DNA from 3 places in the Roseibium sp. FZY0029 genome. Region 2 is predicted to be linked to each of the others. Evidence: predicted binding sites of a transcription regulator. Region 2 holds the regulator's gene; each other region holds the start of a gene.
The links. The regulator PhoB, encoded in region 2, activates phosphate uptake and scavenging genes when phosphate is short. The targets are predictions, from matches to a motif close to TGTCATNNANCTGTCAT.

Region 1 (6,959 bases), on a different contig from region 2:
GCTCGCGACAGGCAATAGACGATACCGCTCTCGCCGGAGTGCTTTTTCAGGAAATCCAGCAGTTGCTGACGCTGGTTGGTGCGTTCGACAATCTCGTAGCGGATATTGGGCCGGTCGAAGCTGGTGGAAAAGACGGCAGCGTCTTCCATCTGCAGGCGGGCCAGAATGTCCTTCTGGGTGTGCGGGTCGGCGGTCGCGGTCAGTGCCACGCGCGGCACACCGGGATAGCGGTCGCGCAGGCAGGACAGCGACATGTATTCCGGGCGGAAGTCGTGGCCCCACTGACTGACGCAATGCGCTTCGTCGATCGCAAACAGCGCAATCTGCAGCGTGTCCAGGAACTTGCGGAAGCTCTCGGTGCCAAGCCGTTCCGGCGTCACGTAAAGAAGATCGATTTCGCCGCGGCGCAGGGCGCTGCGGATGCTGTCCTGTTCTTCCGGTGACAGTGTGGAATTGATCGCGGCGGCCTGAACACCCGCGGCGCGCAGCGCGCCGACCTGGTCTTTCATCAGCGCGATCAGCGGAGAAACGACGATGCCGACGCCGCGCCGGCAAAGCGCCGGGATCTGGTAACACAGCGACTTGCCTGCCCCGGTGGGAAACAGCACCACGGCATCCTTGCCGTCCACAAGCGTTTCGATGACCGCCTGCTGTTTGCCCCTGAAGCTGCTGTAGCCGAAAACCTTCTGCAGAACCGCAAGCGGTTTCGGCTCCGGACGCACGGTCGGAGCAGGGGCGTGCTGCACTGGAATGACTTCCTCCGCGGCAACAGCGGGCGAAACGGGCATGGGTGAGACGGGTCCTTTGATTCTCCCGCACAATGTCTTATTCGCGAAAGAAGGGCAATGAAGGCGGAAGCGCGCCTGTGGATGACCGGTCAAGCCGACCAGCGCATTCAGGAAATCCGTCGCTTTGTCGCGGGCCGGCGGGCCGGTACTAAAACTCGGCGTCGGGATCCTTTGCCAGCGTTTCGGCACAGTGAATGCGCATCTGCTCGGTCAGGTCCCCCAGATCGCCCTCAAGCTTCTCCGGCCGGATCGGCTTGCCGAAATGCACGTTGAACTTGGCATTTTCTTTGTTCAGCAATTCGTTGAAGACCGTCATGTCACGCAATTCAGTGGAGACCCTGGCCAGGAAGTAGAACAGCCCGGAGTTGCGCCCGCCCATGTGCATGGGAATGATCGGGGCCTTGTTCTTGCGCGCCAGCGCCAGGGCGGATGTCATCCAGGGGCGTTCGGTCAGCTTGCCGTCGTGCCAGTAGGCCAGACGTCCGGACGGAAACAGCACCACGACCCGCTCCTTGGCGAAGGCCGAGGAGGCAAGCTTGATCGTTTCCTTGGATTTTTCGCGGCTCTTGAAGTCCGCACGCCATTCGACTGGAATAATCATGTCGGCAAGGCGCGGATTGATGCGGATCGCGTCGCGATTGGCGAAGATGGCAAGGTCGTTGCGTCGCGACTTGATGGCATCGTACAGAACGATACCGTCCGCAATACCGGTCGGGTGGTTGGACACCAGAACGACAGGCCCCTCCTTCGGCACCCGTTCAAGACCGAGCGTGGTGACGTCAAGCGACAGCAGATTGCTCAGATGAGCAAAAACGTCCAGCGCTTCCATATGCGCGATCGTGTCGGCCATTTCGACCGCGGACTTGTATCGCAGGATCTTATGAGCGAAGGGTCTGATGAAAGGCCACCACGGGCTCGCCATCACCAGCTTGCCCCGTTCTGCGATCAGAACATCGACGATATGCTGATCCGAAATCTGCCTTTGGGACGCGGCCTGACGGCGCGTCGGCAAGGTGTCTGTCGTCTGATCGGTCGTCCGCACAATGCACCTCTGCCCACGAGATAACTGCCTCACTCCGATGCATCGTTAACGAAATCAGCTTCTTGGTGCAAATGGTCGTTGTACGATTTTCAGGATCGGATCCCGCTCACAAGCGGCTCAGCTCCATAGGGAACTGGTGAAAATTGCCAAGGATGTCAAGAACGAGGCGATCCACGCAAGCGAGCGCGGCGATGCCCTGTCCGCCCAGTAGCAGCCGATATAAATGATCCTCAAAAGCACAAAAAGCACGGCAAGTCGGTCGATCCAGTGCGGATCGCCGCCCTGGTTGAGGCCGACAAAAACGGCAACTGCAAACAGCGGAAACGCTTCGAAGCCATTTGCCTGTGCGCCTTGCGCCCGGGCACGGAACCCGTCTCGCCAGTAGTCCGGATCGCGCGGACGGGAATTGTCGAAGGATTTGTTCAGTTTGGCCGGAAAGACCGAAAGCATGGGAAGAATGGCAGCAACAAGGACGCACCAGAAGGCAATTGGCATAGGGGCTCCTCAAGGACTTGTTTCAAGGTTCGGGCGCAACTCCCGCACTGCGGTGTCAGTGGAACGCCGGTCATAGCGGGAGTGCTTGCGCTCCTGTTTATCAGGCTCTGAAAAGATATCCTCATGATTTTACGGCCTTTCCCGGCTTTGTCATAAAGTCTTCCTGTCGCGGCTGTAGGGGGAGGCCGCCCGTGGCGTTCCTGTCAGGGCTTTTTCCGCGAAGGAAGACCCCGTGCCAAAAACAACCGTTCTGTTCGTCTGTCCGGACAACAGCCTGCTGTCGCCCTTGGCTGAAGCCTATCTGAACTTTCGGGCCGGCGGTCTGATGCGGGCCTTTTCCGCGGGCGTGTCGCCTTCGCAAAGCCTCAGCCGGCACGTGCACCGGCTTCTGTCGGCCAGGGGGATAGACGCCAATGGCCTTGCTCCCAAACCGGTCGAGATTTTCCTGATGCCACATGCGGAGATTCCCGACAGGGTGATCTATCTCACCGATCAGGACCCCGTCGTCTTGCCCCCGCAATGGAAAACCACTACCTCCAGCCATTGGTGGAACATTGCCGCAAAGCCGCCTTTTCCGGAAGGTTTTGCTGCCTGCGCCGCCTATTTCGAGAGGATCGCAGGGGCAATCGACAGGCTTGTGGAGCCTCCAAAATCAGCCGGAGTCAACGTTTCGAACCGCGTCGCCTGACAGATCTTGAGACGGTCGATTTTCAGGATTTTGGATTTTCGACAAATTGTGGGCTAAGAGTTGCTCCCATATTGGGACGAAGGTGAGGGATTGATTCGTCATGATGCGCGCGGGAAAGTTTGTTTTGATCGTTGGCCTGGTCGTTCTGGCAGCAGGCTGCCAGAGATTGTCCGGGGGCCGCAACTATGCCGAACCGCTGCCGGCGACCCCGACAACGCCAGTGGGCTCGGGACAGCTTGCACCGCTTGATCCCAACGCGCAGGGCGCCGGTCTCAACGACCCGTCTGCACAACCGACGGATCTGGCCAGCAACCCGGTTGCAGCACCTGCCGATGCCAAGGAAATTGGCCGCACGGATCTTCTGGGTGGCTGGAAAATCAGCTCCGCGGGCGAAAACTGCATGGCCTTCATGACGCTGACCACCTGGTCCGGCGGTTACCGCGCAAATACCAGAGGTTGTAGTTCCCCGGTACTGTCCGGCATTTCCGCCTGGGACCTGAGCGGCAATCAGGTGGTCCTGAAGGACGGTGCCGGCCTGATCGTTGCGCAGCTTTATTCCAGCGCTTCCGGCCAGTTTAACGGCCAAACATCAACCGGATCGCCTATCTCGCTATACCGTTAAAGCCCCTCCGTATTAATGCTGGACAGCTCGCGCTATAGGTGTATATTTGCATAGCTACCGGAAAGGCTGTGCAAATGTCAAAATATGAACCACTGCGGGAACACTTGGCGCGACTGGAAGATGTAGTCTGGGCGGCCAAGCTGAACGAAGTTGAAGATATCATAGGTTCGTCGCTGCCCAAGAGCGCCCGGGAACATCGTACCTGGTGGGCCAATTCCGGCGGCAGCCTGGTTCACCAGAATGCATGGCTGGACGCCGGATGGCGGGTGGAGCGCACCGACCTGATGCGCGACGTCATTGTCTTCCGCCGCTTGCGCATCGGAGGCACTGTCGCGGCGACATCCGCCCGTACGGAGCGGGCGCTTCGAAACCCGCAGAAGGCAGCGGAAAAGCGCCTTTCCAAGGAAATGGCCGCCCTGCGCCAACCTGCAACCGTGACGTTGCGGTCCGAATGGACCACGCTTGGCGATCTCCAGCGCACACCCTGTTCCAATTCCATCATTCCGCAGGAAGGCGGCGTTGTGCGCTTTGCCGCCATGGACGGAGACGAGGTGGTAACTGCAATCGTCGCTACATTGTCGGTCCACAAGGCCTATCGCAGCATGCGCATGGCGATGAAGGGTCTTGAAGACGATACCGGAAGTCGCGTCGGCACGGAGCTGTTCAACAAGGCCGGTTTCGATGCTTCAGACCCGATCGAATGCGATGTGGTGAAGTCCGGCAACGCTTGGCTTCTGACCGACGGTCGCGGACGCAAGGCTAATCTGGACGATCAGTCCGAATGTTACCTTGTTGCTCAGCTTCTCTATCTTCAGGAAGTGCAGAACGGCCGCAAGACGGCACTTTATCTGCGCTAACCGCCCACAATCCTGGTCTTCGCCTGGAAACTCCCTATGCCAGGCGAATACAGGCAAGGGGCCGCAGGCCCTCCGGCGAAGACGAGTCGTGAAGGGTCATCATTGCGTTCCTCCCGCACAGGCCCCCTCCCTGTGCCAGGCGCCCGTAACCCACCTACCGGTTGCGGGCGCTTTTGTTTTACCTGACCGCCCGAACCTTGGAAGCGTTGCGCACGGAGCCTCATCGGGTGATGAGCGCACGGTCCTTCCTGCTGGACAGGACATCTTCAATGAAGCTGGTCTTGCCGGACGTGTAGAGCTCCCAGTCGGCGTCTTGCCCGGCCTTGCGGCTGAGATCCTGTTTCAGAGCCGCGTAGCGCATCGCAAGGCTTTCGTTGCTGCGCAAGGCATCGCGAAATGTCCGCCGCAGCCCTGGTGAGGGGCAGCCGAAGGCACACAGGCAAATCCGGTGGGCGATGATCACCTCCTGATGTTTCGTCCCGGCCGGCTGGGGCCTTGGCCCGGCAGGCCGTGTCATTTGCACTTCATCGTCCCGGAAACGGGTACCGAGGTTGTGGTAGCCCAGATGCAAGAGCTCGTGGGTGACCGTGTCCGCTGAAGCACCGGGGGCCAGCGAAATATCGATGTGGAGTTTCGGCTTTGCAATCAGCCCCGGCACGGCCGTCGATCCGACATGATCCAGGCCCTCGGCCCTTGTTCCCAGCAGGTGCCGCAGGTCATTCATCAGCAGGTCGGCCTGGCGAATCCAGTCCGGATCATGCGGCAGCAGAGAAATTCTCATCAGGCCTGAAATCCTTAAATTTCAAACGGTTGAAATACAAATACGTAAGAATGTGTGATCGGTTACAACCATATCATGACTTGCATCTGCGACGTTTTGACCTTATTCCGCCGTGCACATAGATACGTCCAAGACCCCATGATTTCTCATGGAGGGAGCAGCACCTTTGAAAATGGAACTGCCGGTCAACCGCGCCCTCAGCGCCCGCTACGACGCGCTGATCGCGTCGGGTGAGATCAAGGAAGACCCCGTGCAACGGGAGGCTGTGCGCCAGCTCGATCTCCTGAATACCCGCCTTGCCGAAACCCGTCTGGCCTCTAAGAAAAGTTCGCTTGGCTGGCTGTTCGCCAGCAAGAAGAACCAGCTCTGGGCCTCCGTGCAGGGGCTTTACATGTGGGGTGGCGTCGGACGCGGCAAGACGATGCTGATGGACCTCTTCTACGAGGTCACGGTCATTCGCCGCAAACGGCGGGTTCATTTCCACGAATTCATGACTGATGTGCACGAGCGCATCCACGCCCATCGCCAGGCGCACAAGCGCGGCGAGGTCAAGGGTGACGATCCGATCCCGCCCGTAGCCAAGCAGATTGCAGAAGAAACACGCCTGCTGCTGTTCGACGAGTTCTCTGTGACCGACATCGCCGATGCCATGATCCTCGGCCGCCTGTTCACCCAGTTGTTCGAACGCGGCGTCATCGTGGTTGCCACGTCCAACGTCGAACCGTCCCTTCTCTACAAGGACGGCCTCAACCGCCAGCTCTTCCTGCCCTTCATCAAGTTGCTGACGTCCAAGGTGGAGGTGCTTCATCTGGACAGTCCGACGGACTACCGCCTGGAAAAGCTCGCCGGCGCGCCGGTCTATGTCACGCCTCTGGGTGACAGCGCGGATGCGCATATGGACGACCTCTTCGCCAAGCTGACCCACGGCATGACGCCTCATTCGGAAGAGCTTGAAAACAAGGGCCGCAAGATTGCCGTTCCTTGCGTTGCGGCCGGTGCCGCCCGGTTCTCCTTCGACGACCTGTGCATGCAGCCGCTGGGAGCAAGCGACTACCTGCGCATCGCCCATGCCTTTGGCACGGTGTTTCTGGACAATGTGCCCGTGCTCTCCAAGGCGAGGCGCAACGAGGCCAAGCGCTTCATCAATCTGATTGATACACTTTACGATAACGGCATCAAGCTGGTCGTCTCCGCCGAGGCCGAACCGCAGGATCTTTATATCGGCGAGGACGGGACGGAAGCCTTCGAATTCGACCGCACGGCTTCGCGCTTGATCGAGATGCGGTCCGGGGCCTACCTTGCGGGAGAAAGACGAAAGATACACGCATAGGTCTGCATTCCCTATAGGGGAATTATGCAGGCGGGAAGATATGAGAAAATTTGTCCGCCATCGCGCAATATTCTTTTGGCGAGGTTGCGCGGGCGGAGCAAAGGGAGTAGTGCCATCCTCAGTCATCAGAGGATGGCATGGAGTTCCATCTTACGTAAAGGGAAACTTTCGAAATGGCGCGGAACAAGATTGCCTTGATCGGCTCTGGTCAGATCGGCGGCACACTCGCACATCTGGCAGGTTTGAAGGAACTGGGAGACATCGTGCTCTTCGACATCGCGGAAGGTGTTCCGCAGGGTAAGGCGCTCGATCTGGCTGAGTCCTCCCCGGTCGATGGCTTTGATGCCAAGCTGGCA
Region 2 (6,959 bases):
GTGCCCCAGGCCATGCGTGACGGATCGCTCGGCCTTGGCGCCACCCATTCGGAAACCGTGAAGCAGGTCATTCTGCCGGCGGCTCTTCCGGGCATCGTCGGCGCCATTCTGCTGGCGGCCTCGCGCGCCATCGGTGAAACCATGATCGTTGTTCTGGGTGCGGGCGCTGCCGCCCGGCTCAGCATGAACCCGCTCGAAGCGATGACCACCGTGACCGCGAAGATCGTCAGCCAGCTCACCGGCGACGCCGACTTTGCCTCCCCGGAAGCCCTGGTCGCCTTTGCACTCGGCATGACCCTGTTCGTCGTGACCCTGGGGCTCAACATCGTCGCGCTCTACATCGTGCGCAAATATCGGGAGCAGTACGACTAATGACCGACACGACCCTTACGCCTCCGTCGGGCAAGACCAGTGCTCCGACCCCGAACAAGATCACGTCGATCCTCGAACTCGATCCGCTGACGAAAAAGCGCAACGCCGCTGAAGCCCGCTTCAAGCTCTATGGCATCATTGCCATCGGCATTGGCCTGTTCTTCCTCGTCGCGCTGTTGTGGGCAATCCTCTCCAACGGTCTCGGCGCCTTCAGCCAGACCTTCGTCAAGGTGGATGTTCCGCTCAACCAGCAGCAGATCGACGATGCGGAAAAGTCGGTGGTCAAGACATCCAAATACCGGGCCATCATCGACGACGCCTTTGCCAAGGAACTCGCTGGTGCCAACATCGCAACCGACATGTCGGCCAAGGACCTGCAGAAGCTGTTCTCGTCAGGTGCTGCCGCCACGGTTCGTGATTATGCACTGGCCAATCCGGACAAGATCGGGACGACCGTCACCTTCGAACTGATCGCCTCGTCCCGCGTCGACGGTTACCTGAAGGGCCGCGTCAAGCGGGAAGACCTTGCGGAAGACAAGAACCTGGATGCGGCGCATCTGGATCTGGTCGATCAGATGAAGTCTGCCGGCCTTCTGGAAAAGCGCTTCAACTGGTCCTTCATCACCGGAACCGATGCGTCCGACAGCCGCCCGGAACAGGCCGGCATCGGGGCCTCCATGATTGGCTCGCTGTTCATGATGCTGGTGGTGCTGTTCCTGTCGCTGCCGATCGGTGTCGCCGCTTCCATCTATCTGGAAGAGTTCGCACCGCAGAACAAGTTCACCGATCTGATCGAGGTGAATATCTCCAACCTGGCTGCAGTGCCGTCCATCGTGTTCGGTATCCTTGGCCTGGCGGTGTTCATCCAGTTCATGCACCTGCCGCAGTCTGCACCGCTGGTCGGTGGCCTGGTGCTGACGCTGATGACACTGCCGACGATCATCATCTCAACCCGCGCCTCGCTGAAGGCGGTTCCGCCGAGCATTCGCGATGCGGCCCTCGGGATCGGTGCCTCCAAGATGCAGTCGATCTTCCACCACGTGCTGCCGCTGGCCATGCCGGGCATTCTGACCGGAACGATCATCGGTCTGGCGCAGGCCCTTGGGGAAACAGCTCCGCTGCTGCTGATCGGGATGGTCGGCTTCATCGCCTCCAACTTCCCCGATGGTGTGGCCGCCGGTTTCTTCTCTCCGAACTCGGCCATGCCGGCCCAGATCTACGAATGGGCGAAACGCGCCGATCCGGCATTCTATGAGCGCGCATGGGGCGGGATCATCGTGCTGCTGGTGTTCCTCATGACCATGAACATTATCGCTATCATCCTGCGCCGCAGGTTTGAGCGCCGCTGGTAAGGATAGCTCCGATGAACGAGATGCCGAATTTTGAACAGGCGAAAACCATGACCGAAAGCAAAATTTCCGCGAACAAGGTGCAGGTCTATTATGGCGATACACACGCCATCAAGGACGTGGACATCGAAATCCAGCCGCGCTCCGTAACGGCCTTCATCGGCCCGTCCGGATGTGGCAAGTCGACCTTCCTGCGCACGCTCAATCGCATGAACGACACCATCGACATCTGCCGTGTCGAAGGTTCGATCAAGATCGATGGCGAGAATATCTATGATCCCAAGGTCGATCCGGTGCAGCTGCGCGCAAAGGTCGGCATGGTGTTCCAGAAGCCGAACCCGTTTCCGAAGTCGATCTACGACAACATCGCCTACGGTCCGCGGATCCACGGCCTGTCCCGCAGCAAGGCCGAGCTGGATGAAATCGTAGCGTCCAGCCTGCAGAAGGCCGGCCTTTGGGAAGAAGTCAAAAACCGTCTGGACGAGCCGGGCACCGGCATGTCGGGCGGACAGCAGCAGCGTCTTTGCATCGCGCGTGCAATTGCCGTGAGCCCGGAAGTGATCCTGATGGACGAACCGTGCTCGGCGCTTGACCCCATCGCAACCGCGAAGGTGGAAGAGTTGATCGACGAACTGCGCGAAAACTTCACCATCGTGATCGTGACCCACTCGATGCAGCAGGCTGCCCGTGTGTCTCAGCGTACCGCGTTCTTCCACCTTGGTGTTCTGGTGGAGGAAGGTCTGACGGAGGACATCTTTACCAATCCGAAGGACAAGCGTACGCAGGACTACATTACGGGCCGCTTCGGCTAAGCATTTTTTAGGTTTCTGAAGGGGACACAGGATGTCTGAACATACAGTCACGGCTTACGATGACGAATTGACGGCCATGGCCGGCAAGGTTGCCGAAATGGGCGGCATTGCCGAGACGGCGTTTGCCGATGCGGTTTCTGCGCTGGTGTCGCAGGATCTGGAGCTTGCCAAGGCGACGATCAAGGGCGATATCCGTCTGGACACGCTTTACAACGAACTTGAAGTGAAGCTGATCGAACTGATCGTGCGCCGCCAGCCGATGGGGCAGGACCTGCGCGAAATCACCGCTGCCACCCGCATTGCCAACGACCTGGAACGTGTCGGCGATCTTGCCAAGAACGTGGCCAAGAGAGTGATCGCCATCGACAGCGACCTGCAGAACAAGAAGCTCGCGATTGGTGTCGAACACATGACCGAACTGGCACTGTCCCAGCTCAAGCAGGTGCTGGATGCCTACGCCCGCAAGGATGCGGAAGCCGCGCGCCGGGTTCAGGAAGCCGATGCCGAGGTCGATGCGATCTACACGTCCATCTTCCGCGAACTCCTGACCTACATGATGGAAGATCCGCGCGTCATCACCCAGTGCGTCCATCTCCTGTTCTGCGCCAAGAACATCGAGCGCATTGGCGACCACGCGACCAACATCGCCGAGAACGTCTACTACATGGTCACTGGTGAACGTCTGCCGGAAGACCGGGCAAAGGTCGACGAAACCGGCGCGGTCTGAGCGCCGGCGTTTGTCGCATTTGCAAAAGATCTGAACGGCCGGCGCCTTGGCGCCGGTTGCTGTAATTGGAGCGAGATGTATGCCGAAGGTGCTCATCGTTGAAGACGAAGAACCGCTCAGCCTTCTTTTGAGATACAATTTGGAAGCAGAAGGGTACTCGGTCGAGTCCTGTGTCCGGGGCGATGAGGCGGAAATCCGCCTGCGCGAAAGCCTGCCGGATCTGTTGTTGCTCGACTGGATGCTGCCGGGCCTTTCCGGAATTGAACTGTGCCGCCGCCTGAGAGCGCGCGAGGACACCGAACGTCTGCCGGTCATCATGCTGACGGCACGCGGCGAGGAAGCAGAGCGCATCCGCGGCCTGTCGACCGGTGCCGACGACTATGTGGTCAAACCTTTCTCGGTCCCGGAGCTGATGGCCCGCGTGCGCGCCATCCTGCGGCGGGCAAGCCCGGAAGTGGTGTCCACCATGCTGCGGTCCGGTGATATCGAGCTGGATCGCGAAACCCACCGCGTCCGCCGCAACGCCAAGGAAATTCACCTGGGACCGACCGAATTCCGCCTGCTGGAATTTCTGATGACTTCGCCCGGCCGTGTCTTTTCCCGCGAGCAATTGCTGGATGGTGTCTGGGGGCATGATGTCTATGTGGACGAACGCACTGTCGACGTTCACGTCGGCCGCTTGCGCAAGGCCCTGAACAAGGGCAAGGCGAAGGACCCGATCCGCACCGTTCGCGGTGCCGGGTATGCCTTCAACGACCAGTTCACCGCCGCAACCGCCTGAGGTCAGAGCTCGGATCATACGATGAGAAGCCCGCTCTTGAGCGGGCTTTTTCGTCTCAGAGGCTTTGTCTTTCCCTCACAAGAGCTTTCCGCGGCGTCGCAGCCTGGTCCCGCGAAGGCCTTGCTCGGGCAATGGTCTGATGCGAGTGGATGGGAAAGGCAAATCAGCGGAGCGAAAGTCCAAGTAAAAAGCCCGCCAAAACGGCGGGCTTTTCGAGAAATCGTTTTGCTTACAGGCTATCAGCCTGCCTGAGCCATCGTCTTGCGGTCGCGGCGGCGGTCAGCGACCGGCTGATACGCGATCTTGCAGTGATGGGCGCAGTAGGGAACGCCGGCATCGGAATGGCGGCCGCAGAAGTAGAAGTCGTCGGTCGCCGGATCGCCGATCGGCCACTTGCAGGTCCGCTCGGTCAGCGTCAGGATGGTCGCGCGCTGGGAGATCGGCACCAGTTCGGCAATCGGCTCCACGCGCGGCTTGGCTTCAACCACCGGCGCCGGTGACATGTCCGCCTTCAGCGCCGTTGCACCGATGGACTGCGGATGTGAGCTGGTCGGCTTCTTTGGCGCGGCGCCCGTTGCCGGAGCTGCCGTCCGCGGCCGGCGCGGCTTTGCGCTTGAAGACGTGGACTTGGCACGGCCGGACAAACCAAGGCGGTGCACCTTGCCGATAACGGCATTCCGGGTAACGCCACCCAGTTCTCCCGCAATCTGGCTCGCGCTCAAGCCGTCGCCCCAAAGCTTTTTGAGAAGCTCAACCCGTTCGTTTGTCCAACTCATCGCCGCACCCTTTAGTTTGACCGACCCGCGGCCATTAACCCCGTGTTAAGCATGCGTAAGCACGCTTAATAATGGCATATCTAGTGCCTTTTGGTGATTTGCCTCACGAGATCTCGTGTCTGATTGTTCAGAGGTTACAATAACGTTAATTTGTCAGGCAACCACCGGACCCAAACCAGTTGGGGATGAAACGACTTTTCCCCAATTATGGCGAGGTCATTGAGAATTTTATGAAATCCGTCTTCCAGGGCGGGGGAAATGTCCAGTGCGCCATTTCCATTGACAGTGCACGGTACCGGCAGTGTATAAGGAAACCGCTACGTGCCGCCTCATCGGGGCGGCACGTTGCGTTTTGGCCCTTCGCGATCTTTTCCAGATGGCGGCCCGGCGTCGGGGCGACGCAGGGACAGCGGGGGCGTTTAAAGGAGACAAACGAGGTTATGTCCGCGACTGCACTATTCGGAAATTACGCAAGATCGAACCTGTCTTTCGATCATGGGGAAGGTGTCTGGCTGGTAACCACCGATGGCCGACGATTCCTCGATTGCGGTTCCGGCATCGCGGTCAACGCACTCGGTCATGCCCATCCGCATCTGGTCAAGGCGTTGCAGGATCAGGCCGCAAAACTGTGGCACACCTCCAACTTGCATCAGATGCCCGACGGCGAGCGGCTTGCGCAGCGTTTGTGCGCGGCCACCTTCGCCGAGAAGGTGCTGTTCGTGAATTCCGGCGCCGAGGCGATGGAAGCTGCCATCAAATGCGCGCGCCGGTATCATTATGACAACGGCAATCCTGAACGGTTCCACATCGTGACCTTCGAAGGCGCTTTCCACGGCCGGACCATCGCGACCATCGCGGCGGGCGGTCAGGCAAAATACCTTGAAGGCTTCGGCCCGAAGGCTCCCGGTTTCGATCAGGTGCCGGCCGGCGATCTGGATGCGCTGAAAGATGCCATCGGTCCGCAAACCGCGGCGATTGCCATCGAGCCCGTTCAGGGTGAGGGCGGGATCCGCGAAATTCCGGCCGACTTCCTGCGCGCGCTGCGCAAGATCTGTGACGACAACGGCATTCTGCTGATCTTCGACGAGATCCAGACCGGTGTCGGACGGACCGGTAAGTTGTTCGCGCACCAGTGGGCGGGCGTGGAGCCGGACCTGATGGCGATCGCCAAAGGCATCGGCGGTGGTTTCCCGATGGGCGCATGCCTTGCAACCGCGGAAGCCGCAGCAGCCCTTTCGCCTGGAACCCACGGCACCACCTTTGGCGGCAACCCGCTGGCCATGGCGGTCGGCAATGCGGTGCTCGACGTGGTGCTGGAAGACGGGTTCCTGGAAGGCGTTCGTCAGAAAGGCCTCAGCTTCAAGCAGAAGCTGGCCGGGCTGGTGGACAGCCATCCGGACGTTCTGGCGGAAGTGCGCGGCAATGGTCTGATGCTCGGCCTGAAATGCGTGGTGCCGGTGGCCGATTATGTGCTTGCGGCCCGTGAAGCGGGTCTCCTGGCAGTGCCAGCCGGCGATAACGTGGTGCGCATCATGCCGCCGCTGACCATGAGCGAAGAGGAAATTTCCATTGCAGTCGAGCGCCTGGAACAGGCTGCTGTCGCTGTGGAAGCGAAATTGACGGAAGGAGCGGCCTGATGACCGCAAACGGAACCTACCGGAACTTTCTGGATCTGACGGATTTCGAAGGCGACGAACTGCGCGCCATCCTGGACGCCAGTCGGAAGATCAAGTCGAGCCGGAACGGCGTGCATCGCGGCCAGGGGCCGCTGGCCGGCAAGATACTGGCCATGATCTTCGAACAGCCGTCGACCCGTACGCGCATTTCCTTCGATGTTGGCATGCGTGAGCTTGGCGGCGAGACCTTGATGCTGACCGGTGCGGAAATGCAGCTCGGCCGCGGCGAGACAATCGCCGATACAGCGCGGGTTCTGTCGCGTTTCGTAGACGCGATCATGATCCGCATCCTTGATCACAACGAACTGCGCGAACTCGCCGAGAACGCAACGGTGCCGGTGATAAACGGGCTGACCAAGCTCTCGCATCCTTGCCAGATCATGGCGGATCTGTTGACCTTCGAAGAGCATCGCGGTTCGATCAAGGGCAAGAGCGTTGCCTGGACCGGTGACAGCAACAACGTGCT
Region 3 (6,959 bases), on a different contig from region 2:
GGATGGCGGAGCGGCGGGCTTCGATTTCCCGCATCACGGACTTGATGTCACCCGGGTCGAATTTGTGTTCCACCAACGTCTCGCGCAGAAGCCGCGCGATTTCGTCAAAATCCTCGTTGTTCAGGTCAAGGGTGGCATGGGTTCGTCTCAGCCGCTCTTCCGAATAGGAAATCGGCCCGCCCAAAAGGTAGGAGATAAATTTTGTCTGATGATCGATCAGACGCGTCATGTCGACGTCGTCGAAAAAGTCGCCGATGTCCTCGGAATCGAGAACCTTATCGTAAAAAGTCATTACGATGCGGCTCACCGAGCCGAAGCCGCCGTACTTTTCAAACAATGTCGCAGGCATGCCGCAGAACTCAATTTTCAGAATGAGATCAAGAATAAGAGAGTAGTCGACTATTCTGCCAATGCAAAGATTTTGTGCTTTCTATTCCTCTGGGTCACATAATCGGATTTTCTCTGCGGGTCTCTCGCACATTCCGGTGGTCGGTTAATCGCCGTGTTAGGGCGGGGCGGGGTGTTCCTGTGTTCCAGTACATGAGCGCGAAAAGCCCGGCGTTGGCACGGCAACAGAGTGTCACCGCGCCTTCCGGGATATCCTCTCTCTTGAAACCCGCTATTTGGACAGGTCCTGGGCCAACATGAGAGCGTTGCCGTCCGGATCGTAGAAGGTTGCCGTGCTGACCATGCCTTCGATGGTTTCTGTCGGCCCGTCGAAATTGACCCCCGCTTTTTCCAGTGCACTGCGGGCAACGGCGATATCGGCCACACCGAACACGGGAACAGTGTTTCCCGGAGCGGGTTCGGACTGTTCGCCCAGCCCCAGGGTCACGCCCTCGGTCAAGGTCTTCAACTCGCTCCAGCCAGCGTCATCCATATGGTAAAGCAGCTCGAACCCGAGCTTTTCCGCATACCAGTCGGCACTTGCCTGCCTGTCGCGAACCGAGAGGGCGAGGGTGATCGTGTTATCCAGTGAAACGACAGGCATGAGACTTCCTTATGTAGCAAAAGTATAGTAGCTATAAAACATGAATATGCAGCTTCTTGTCAACCTCACGTCCAAGGCCTGGTCCCTGAAAATTCTCGCTCAGCTGCATGCAGGCCTTCCCGGGCGCCAAGCTCCATTGATTGCAGCAACGGGGGCAAGCCGCAGTTCGTTTGCGGCAAGCCTTGACCTTCTGATCCAGCTTGGGCTGATCGAGCGAAACCCTGGCCACGGCCATCCCTTGCGGCCGGAGTTTCGGCTTACGGAAAACGGCAAGGTTGCCGCCGCCATGGCGAGCCGAATCGAGGAGATCGTTCCGAACGAGGATGCCTTTGCCATACTGAGACGCAGCTGGACCGTCCCGATCCTGGCGGTGACGGGAACGCCGAGCCGATTTTCGGCCATCAAGTCCGGTCTTGGGCCAGTCACGGACCGGGCCCTGTCGAAGTCCCTGGGTGTACTGGAGGAAAAGGAGTGGTTGAGGCGGGATATCGACCTGTCTCAACGTACGCCCTTCCCGATCTATCATGCCGTAAATGCAGGACTGGAAATCAATCAGGTGATCTCCGCCGGCGGGTTTTGACCGGGATGTGAACCAAAGTTCTATCCTGTGGTTGCATTTTTCGCTCTGGAGGTGCGGTTTTCCCCTACGTCGTCCACCGTGCAAGTATCTGTTTCTGAGGGTTAATTTCAAAATCAATGAATCTGGGCGTGTGGCGGGGCCTCATGACTCTTCTGGTTCATTGCAGTTTCCGGATGTAGCGCTACGCTTGTGAGGTCGTGGCGAATCTTGCGAGGCAAGCATGTCCCGGTCAGACGAAGAGAAATGCGGTCGCCTGATGCGCACCGCCTGCACGAATGTCATCGGTTTCTGGCAGCTTTTGCAGGAGCCGGACGTTCACAGGATCGATCATGTCAAACGCCTGCAGTACCGGGCCTACATGATCGGCTCCGCCCTCCATCTGGCAGACCTTGTGGTCAGGCACGAACAGGCCCTGATCCATCTCCGCCGGCCAGCCGGGGAGCCCGAGCTGGGCGAAGAAGCAAAACAGTTCCGCGCCATGGTTCACGCGTTTGATGGTGACCACCAGGAGACACTCGATGCCCGGGCCCTGGTTTTCAGCCAGGCCGTGCAGAGCGCCTTTGCGGAATAGACACGGGTAGGGTCAAAGGCCAAGTGCGGCGACCATCCTGTCGACCGCATCGTCCACCGTACCGGTGTTTTCAATGCGGATCAGGTTGGCGACGTTTTCCGGTTCCAGGTCGGCGCGGCGTAGCCGGTCTTCTATTTCCTGCCTGCTTTCGCGGCCGCGCGCAGCAAGACGTTCGGCCAGAATTTCGACCGGGGCGGTGATCAGCAAAACGCTGGCGTTGCGGTACTTGTCTTCTGCCTGCTTCAGAACCTTGCGTGAGCCATTGGCAATAACGGTTTCGCCGGCTGCGATTGCCTGGTCGTAGCTTTGCGGAATGACGTAGCCGAGCCCGTGGGCTTCCCAGCAAAGGGCAACTTTTCCGTCAGCTCTCAACCGGTCGAATTCGGTGCGTGAAAGCGTGTCGTGATCCTCGGCCTCGACATCTGCCGCACGGGTGATGGCACGCCGGGCGAAGCTGACGTCCGTTCGGCCCGCGAGACGGGCTTTGAGCGCGGCCATCAGCGTGTCCTTGCCAGCCCCACTCGGGCCCACCACAAGCACCATGCGGCCGGGGCCGAGCTTTTCAGCCATGACGGAGCCAGCCTCAGGCAACCCTTTTGCCCTCGCGCCAGACGCCGCGCACGACCGGAATGTCGCCCACCATCTTCACCTGAATGAGATCGGCCCTGAGGCCGGGGTCCAGAACGCCGCGGTCTTCCAGGCCGATGGCCTTTGCAGGCGTTGACGTGACCATGGCAACAGATTGCGGCAGAGAAATCGCTTCGACCTCATCAGCCAGTTGGAAGGCAGCCTGCAACAGCGAAATCGGCACATAGTCGGAGGACAGCACATCCAGAACGCCTGCCTCTGCAAGTTCCTTCGCCGAGATGTTGCCCGAATGAGACCCGCCGCGAACGACGTTCGGCGCGCCCATCAGAACGGCCATGCCGGCTTCGTGTGACGCCTTGGCGGCTTCCAGAGTGGTCGGAAACTCGGCGATTTTCGTCTGCAGCGAAATTGCCTCGTTCACATGGGCGGTGGTGGCGTCATCGTGGCTGGCGATGGCGATGCCGCGCGCTTGGGCGATGTCCGACAGATGCTTGCGGTTTTCAGGGGCGAGGCTGCTGGCGCGTGCCTGGCGCTTGCGGATGAACTCGTCCATCTGGGCGTCGGTGAATCCCTTCTTGCCCTGATAGTAGACCTTGTAGGCATCCATCGACACGAATTGGCGCTGACCGGGCGTGTGGTCCATCAGCGAGATCAGGCGGATACTGTCATCATCCTCAAACACCTTGAAGGCGTCGAGCACGTCTGGCGCGGACACTTCGCAGCGCAGGTGGATGAAATGATCGGCGCGCAGGCGGTTTTCCCGCTGGCCGGTTTCAATGGCGTCGGCAAGTGCGCGCATGTCCGCATAGCCGAGGTCCGCGTCTTCATCCATGCCAACGCGCAGGGCATCGAAAACCGTGGTGATGCCCGAGCAGGCAATTTGGGCATCGTGGGCCTGGACGGCGGAAACCGGGTTCCAGCGCACTTTCGGACGCGGCGCGTAGTGGGTTTCCAGGTGGTCGGTGTGCAGTTCGATCAGGCCGGGCAGCAGGTAATCGCCTTCGCAGTCATGGCCGTCGACGTCGGTCGGCGATCCGACGCCGGAAATCAGACCGGCATCGTCGACCGTCAGGGAGCCGTCGAACACTTCGCCTGCGAGAACCAGACGGGCATTCTTGAAGACTTTGGGGTGCTTGCTCATGCAGTTTCCTCTTGGGACAGATGCCCGCTCTGGCTGAGCGCGTCAGCGGGGGCGGTGTTGCCGGTCAGCTCAAATACCGTGCGGACCTCAAACGGCGCGCCGCGCTCGGCTTCGGTGTAAAGCGCGACGTGGCGGCACAGCCTTTTCCTGCCGGTGACATCCGCGAAATGGTCTCGGGCGGCATTCGTCAGCCGTTCCATGTCGGTGTCGTCTTCCAGCTTGTTGGACAGAGTCAGATGAAAGCGGAATTCATCGAAGATATAGGGATAGCCCCATCTGACGAGATAGGTGTCGTGTTTTTCCGACAGTCTGCTCTTGCGGCGGCGCTCCAGATCCGCTTCCGAAAGCGGTGCGCGGAACGGCTCAAACCGGCGCACGCACAGGCTGGCAAAGGCACGCAGGGCCGGCTCTTCTGCCTCAGGGGTGAGTGCCAGAAAACGGCCAAGCCTGTTCACGCCGAGGGCTTCTATCTCGTAAGGCGCGATTTCCGCTGCAAAGGCTGTGCAGGCTTCCACCAACCCCGCCTCGGTCTGATCGGCTGCGAGGGAAAACGGGGCTTTCAAGGTCCCGTGAAAACCATAGCGTCGGGGATCGGTCGTCAGCTCGTGAAAGCGTGCAGGTGTCATGCCGTGCAATTCCGGTTGGGTCAGGGCCGCGCTGGTGAAGGGATCACGCCCGAGCCAGGTGTTTCCGAGCTGCATCAGGCGGTCGTCGGCATTGGCGGCGAAATAGAGAGCATAGCGCATGAGGGGAATCGCAATTTTTGAAATGTGGTTCGGCCGGGAAGTGGCAGGGCCACGTCCTTCAACTTTCTGAAGGAGTGACCTAAAGACGGGCGGTGACTTTTCTGTGACAGTTTCCGCCCGTCTGCAAGCCTTTCCTCATCTTGCGCCTCAGGCGGCCGCTTCCGCGCTGAATCCCGTCACGTCGATGATGCGGTCGGCAATCTGCTCCCGCACATCCTGATCGTGCAGGATGCCAACCATTGCTACGCCCTGGGCTTTCTTCTCTTCCACCAGACGGACAACCACGGCTCGGTTGGCGGCGTCGAGCGAGGCGGTCGGCTCGTCCAGCAGCAGGATCGGATAATGGGCGATGAACCCCCTGGCGATGTTGACGCGCTGCTGTTCGCCGCCGGAGAAGGTGGCCGGCGGCAGGGTCCACAGGCGCTCGGGCACATTCAGCCGAGACAGCAGGGAGCGGGCCTTGTCGACACCTTCTTCCTCGCTGGTGCCCTGGGCGATCAGCGGTTCCGCAACCACATCTTCCGCCGACACGCGCGGAATGGTGCGCAGGAACTGGCTGACGTAGCCGATCGTGTCTTCGCGCAGGCGCAGAATCTTGCGCGGCTCGGCGCCGGCAATGTTGACGATCTCATCGCCGGCCGTCACCAGGATCTGGCCCTCGTCACAGCGGTAGTTGCCATAGATCATCTTGAGGATCGAGCTTTTGCCGGCTCCCGAGGGGCCGCCAAGGACGACGCATTCGCCGGCATTGACCGAGAATTCGACTTTCTCGACTACGGGAATGACGGTCCCGCCTTGCAGGTGCATGGTGAAGGACTTGCCGACATTGTTGAGATAGAGGCGTACGGGCATTTCGGTCCTCATACCTGGAGAATGGAAGAAACGAGCAGCTGGGTATAGGGCTCGCGCGGATCGTCGAGCACCTGATCCGTCAGGCCGCTTTCGATGACATCGCCGTGGCGCATCACCATGATCCGGTGCGACAGCAGCCGGGCGACGGCAAGGTCGTGGGTGACGATGACTACCGAAAGCCCGAGATCGGCCACCAGACGGCGCAGCAGGTCCAGAAGGCGGGCCTGAACGGAGACATCCAGACCGCCGGTTGGCTCGTCCATGAAGACCAGCCGCGGCCTTGTGACGAGGTTGCGGGCGATCTGCAGGCGCTGGCGCATGCCACCGGAGAAGGAGCGCGGATCGTCGTCGATACGGTCACTGTCGATTTCCACCCGTCCCAGCCAGTCGTCAGCGGTGGAGCGGATGTTGCCGTAGTGACGTTCGCCCACCGCCATCAGCCGTTCGCCGACGTTGGCACCGGCGGAAACATTCATGCGCAGGCCTTCGGCGGCATTCTGGTGCACGAAGCCCCAGTCGGTGCGCATCAGCAGGCGGCGTTCTGCCTCGGTCAGCTGGTAGAGATTGCGCATGGTGCCGTCGCGCATGCGGTATTCGATGGCACCCGCCGTCGGAGCCAGCCGCGTCGACAGGCAGTTGAGCAGCGTGGTCTTGCCGGAACCGCTTTCGCCGACGATGGCCAGCACTTCGCCGGGCCACAGATCGAAGGAGACATCGGCGCAGCCGACGCGGTCGCCATAATAGCGGGTGACGTTGTGAACCTGCAGCAGCGGATCCGTGGTCGGAAAGGCGTTCATCGGGCGGTCTCCTCTGCCTGGGTGGCGCCGAACTGATGTGCCGCCGGATCGGCTGCCATCGGGCCGAGGTGGCCCTCCGCGCGCCGTTCCTCGCAATAGTCGCTGTCGGAGCAGACGAACATGCGTCCGCCCTTGTCATCCAGGATCACTTCGTCGAGATAGACATTCTCCGCGCCGCACAGGCCGCAGGGTTTGTCGAATTTCTGCACCTCGAACGGGTAATCCTCGAAGTCGAGGCTCTTGACCTTGGTGTAGGGCGGAATGGCGTAGATGCGTTTCTCGCGGCCGGCGCCGTAAAGCTGAAGGGCTGCCATCTGGTCGATCTTCGGATTGTCGAATTTCGGTGTTGGCGAAGGGTCCATCACATAGCGGTCGTTGACCTTCACCGGATAGGCGTAGGTGGTGGCGATATGGCCGTTCTTGGCAATGTCCTCGTAGAGCTTCACGTGCATGAGGCCGTAATCCTCAAGCGCATGCATCTTCCGGGTCTCGGTTTCGCGCGGTTCAAGGAAGCGCAGCGGTTCTGGGATCGGCACCTGGAAGACGATGATCTGGTCTTCGCGCAAGGTCTTTTCCGGAATGCGGTGGCGGGTCTGGATGACGCTTGCCTCCGACGTCTCGAAGGTGGTGCGCACGCCTGCAGTCTTTTCAAAGAAACCGCGCAGCGACACGGCGTTGGTGGTGTCGTCGGAG

Region 1: the regulator PhoB is predicted to act here: its motif matches at 2,474-2,490, upstream of V1T76_RS18375 (arsenate-mycothiol transferase ArsC).
Region 3: the regulator PhoB is predicted to act here: its motif matches at 4,710-4,726, upstream of V1T76_RS13210 (DUF1045 domain-containing protein).

Annotation. Positions count from the first base shown of each region.
Region 1 is NZ_JAZDVZ010000006.1:125,676-132,634, reverse strand. Features, by position in the region: gene recQ (DNA helicase RecQ) at 1-788, opposite strand, end outside; gene V1T76_RS18385 (GNAT family N-acetyltransferase) at 937-1,830, opposite strand; gene V1T76_RS18380 (MAPEG family protein) at 1,948-2,325, opposite strand; gene V1T76_RS18375 (arsenate-mycothiol transferase ArsC) at 2,558-3,013, shown strand; gene V1T76_RS18370 (protease inhibitor Inh/omp19 family protein) at 3,114-3,635, shown strand; gene V1T76_RS18365 (DUF7662 domain-containing protein) at 3,710-4,492, shown strand; gene V1T76_RS18360 (GrpB family protein) at 4,713-5,273, opposite strand; gene zapE (cell division protein ZapE) at 5,446-6,603, shown strand; gene mdh (malate dehydrogenase) at 6,777-6,959, shown strand, end outside.
Region 2 is NZ_JAZDVZ010000001.1:337,389-344,347, reverse strand. Features, by position in the region: gene pstC (phosphate ABC transporter permease subunit PstC) at 1-372, shown strand, start outside; gene pstA (phosphate ABC transporter permease PstA) at 372-1,724, shown strand; gene pstB (phosphate ABC transporter ATP-binding protein PstB) at 1,736-2,533, shown strand; gene phoU (phosphate signaling complex protein PhoU) at 2,565-3,260, shown strand; gene phoB (phosphate regulon transcriptional regulator PhoB) at 3,340-4,041, shown strand; gene V1T76_RS01560 (GcrA family cell cycle regulator) at 4,281-4,817, opposite strand; gene V1T76_RS01555 (aspartate aminotransferase family protein) at 5,258-6,454, shown strand; gene argF (ornithine carbamoyltransferase) at 6,454-6,959, shown strand, end outside.
Region 3 is NZ_JAZDVZ010000004.1:336,649-343,607, reverse strand. Features, by position in the region: gene V1T76_RS13240 (group I truncated hemoglobin) at 1-349, opposite strand, end outside; gene V1T76_RS13235 (VOC family protein) at 620-991, opposite strand; gene V1T76_RS13230 (winged helix-turn-helix transcriptional regulator) at 1,038-1,571, shown strand; gene V1T76_RS13225 (hypothetical protein) at 1,792-2,142, shown strand; gene phnN (phosphonate metabolism protein/1,5-bisphosphokinase (PRPP-forming) PhnN) at 2,155-2,712, opposite strand; gene V1T76_RS13215 (alpha-D-ribose 1-methylphosphonate 5-triphosphate diphosphatase) at 2,726-3,871, opposite strand; gene V1T76_RS13210 (DUF1045 domain-containing protein) at 3,868-4,617, opposite strand; gene phnL (phosphonate C-P lyase system protein PhnL) at 4,765-5,469, opposite strand; gene phnK (phosphonate C-P lyase system protein PhnK) at 5,478-6,266, opposite strand; gene V1T76_RS13195 (alpha-D-ribose 1-methylphosphonate 5-phosphate C-P-lyase PhnJ) at 6,263-6,959, opposite strand, start outside.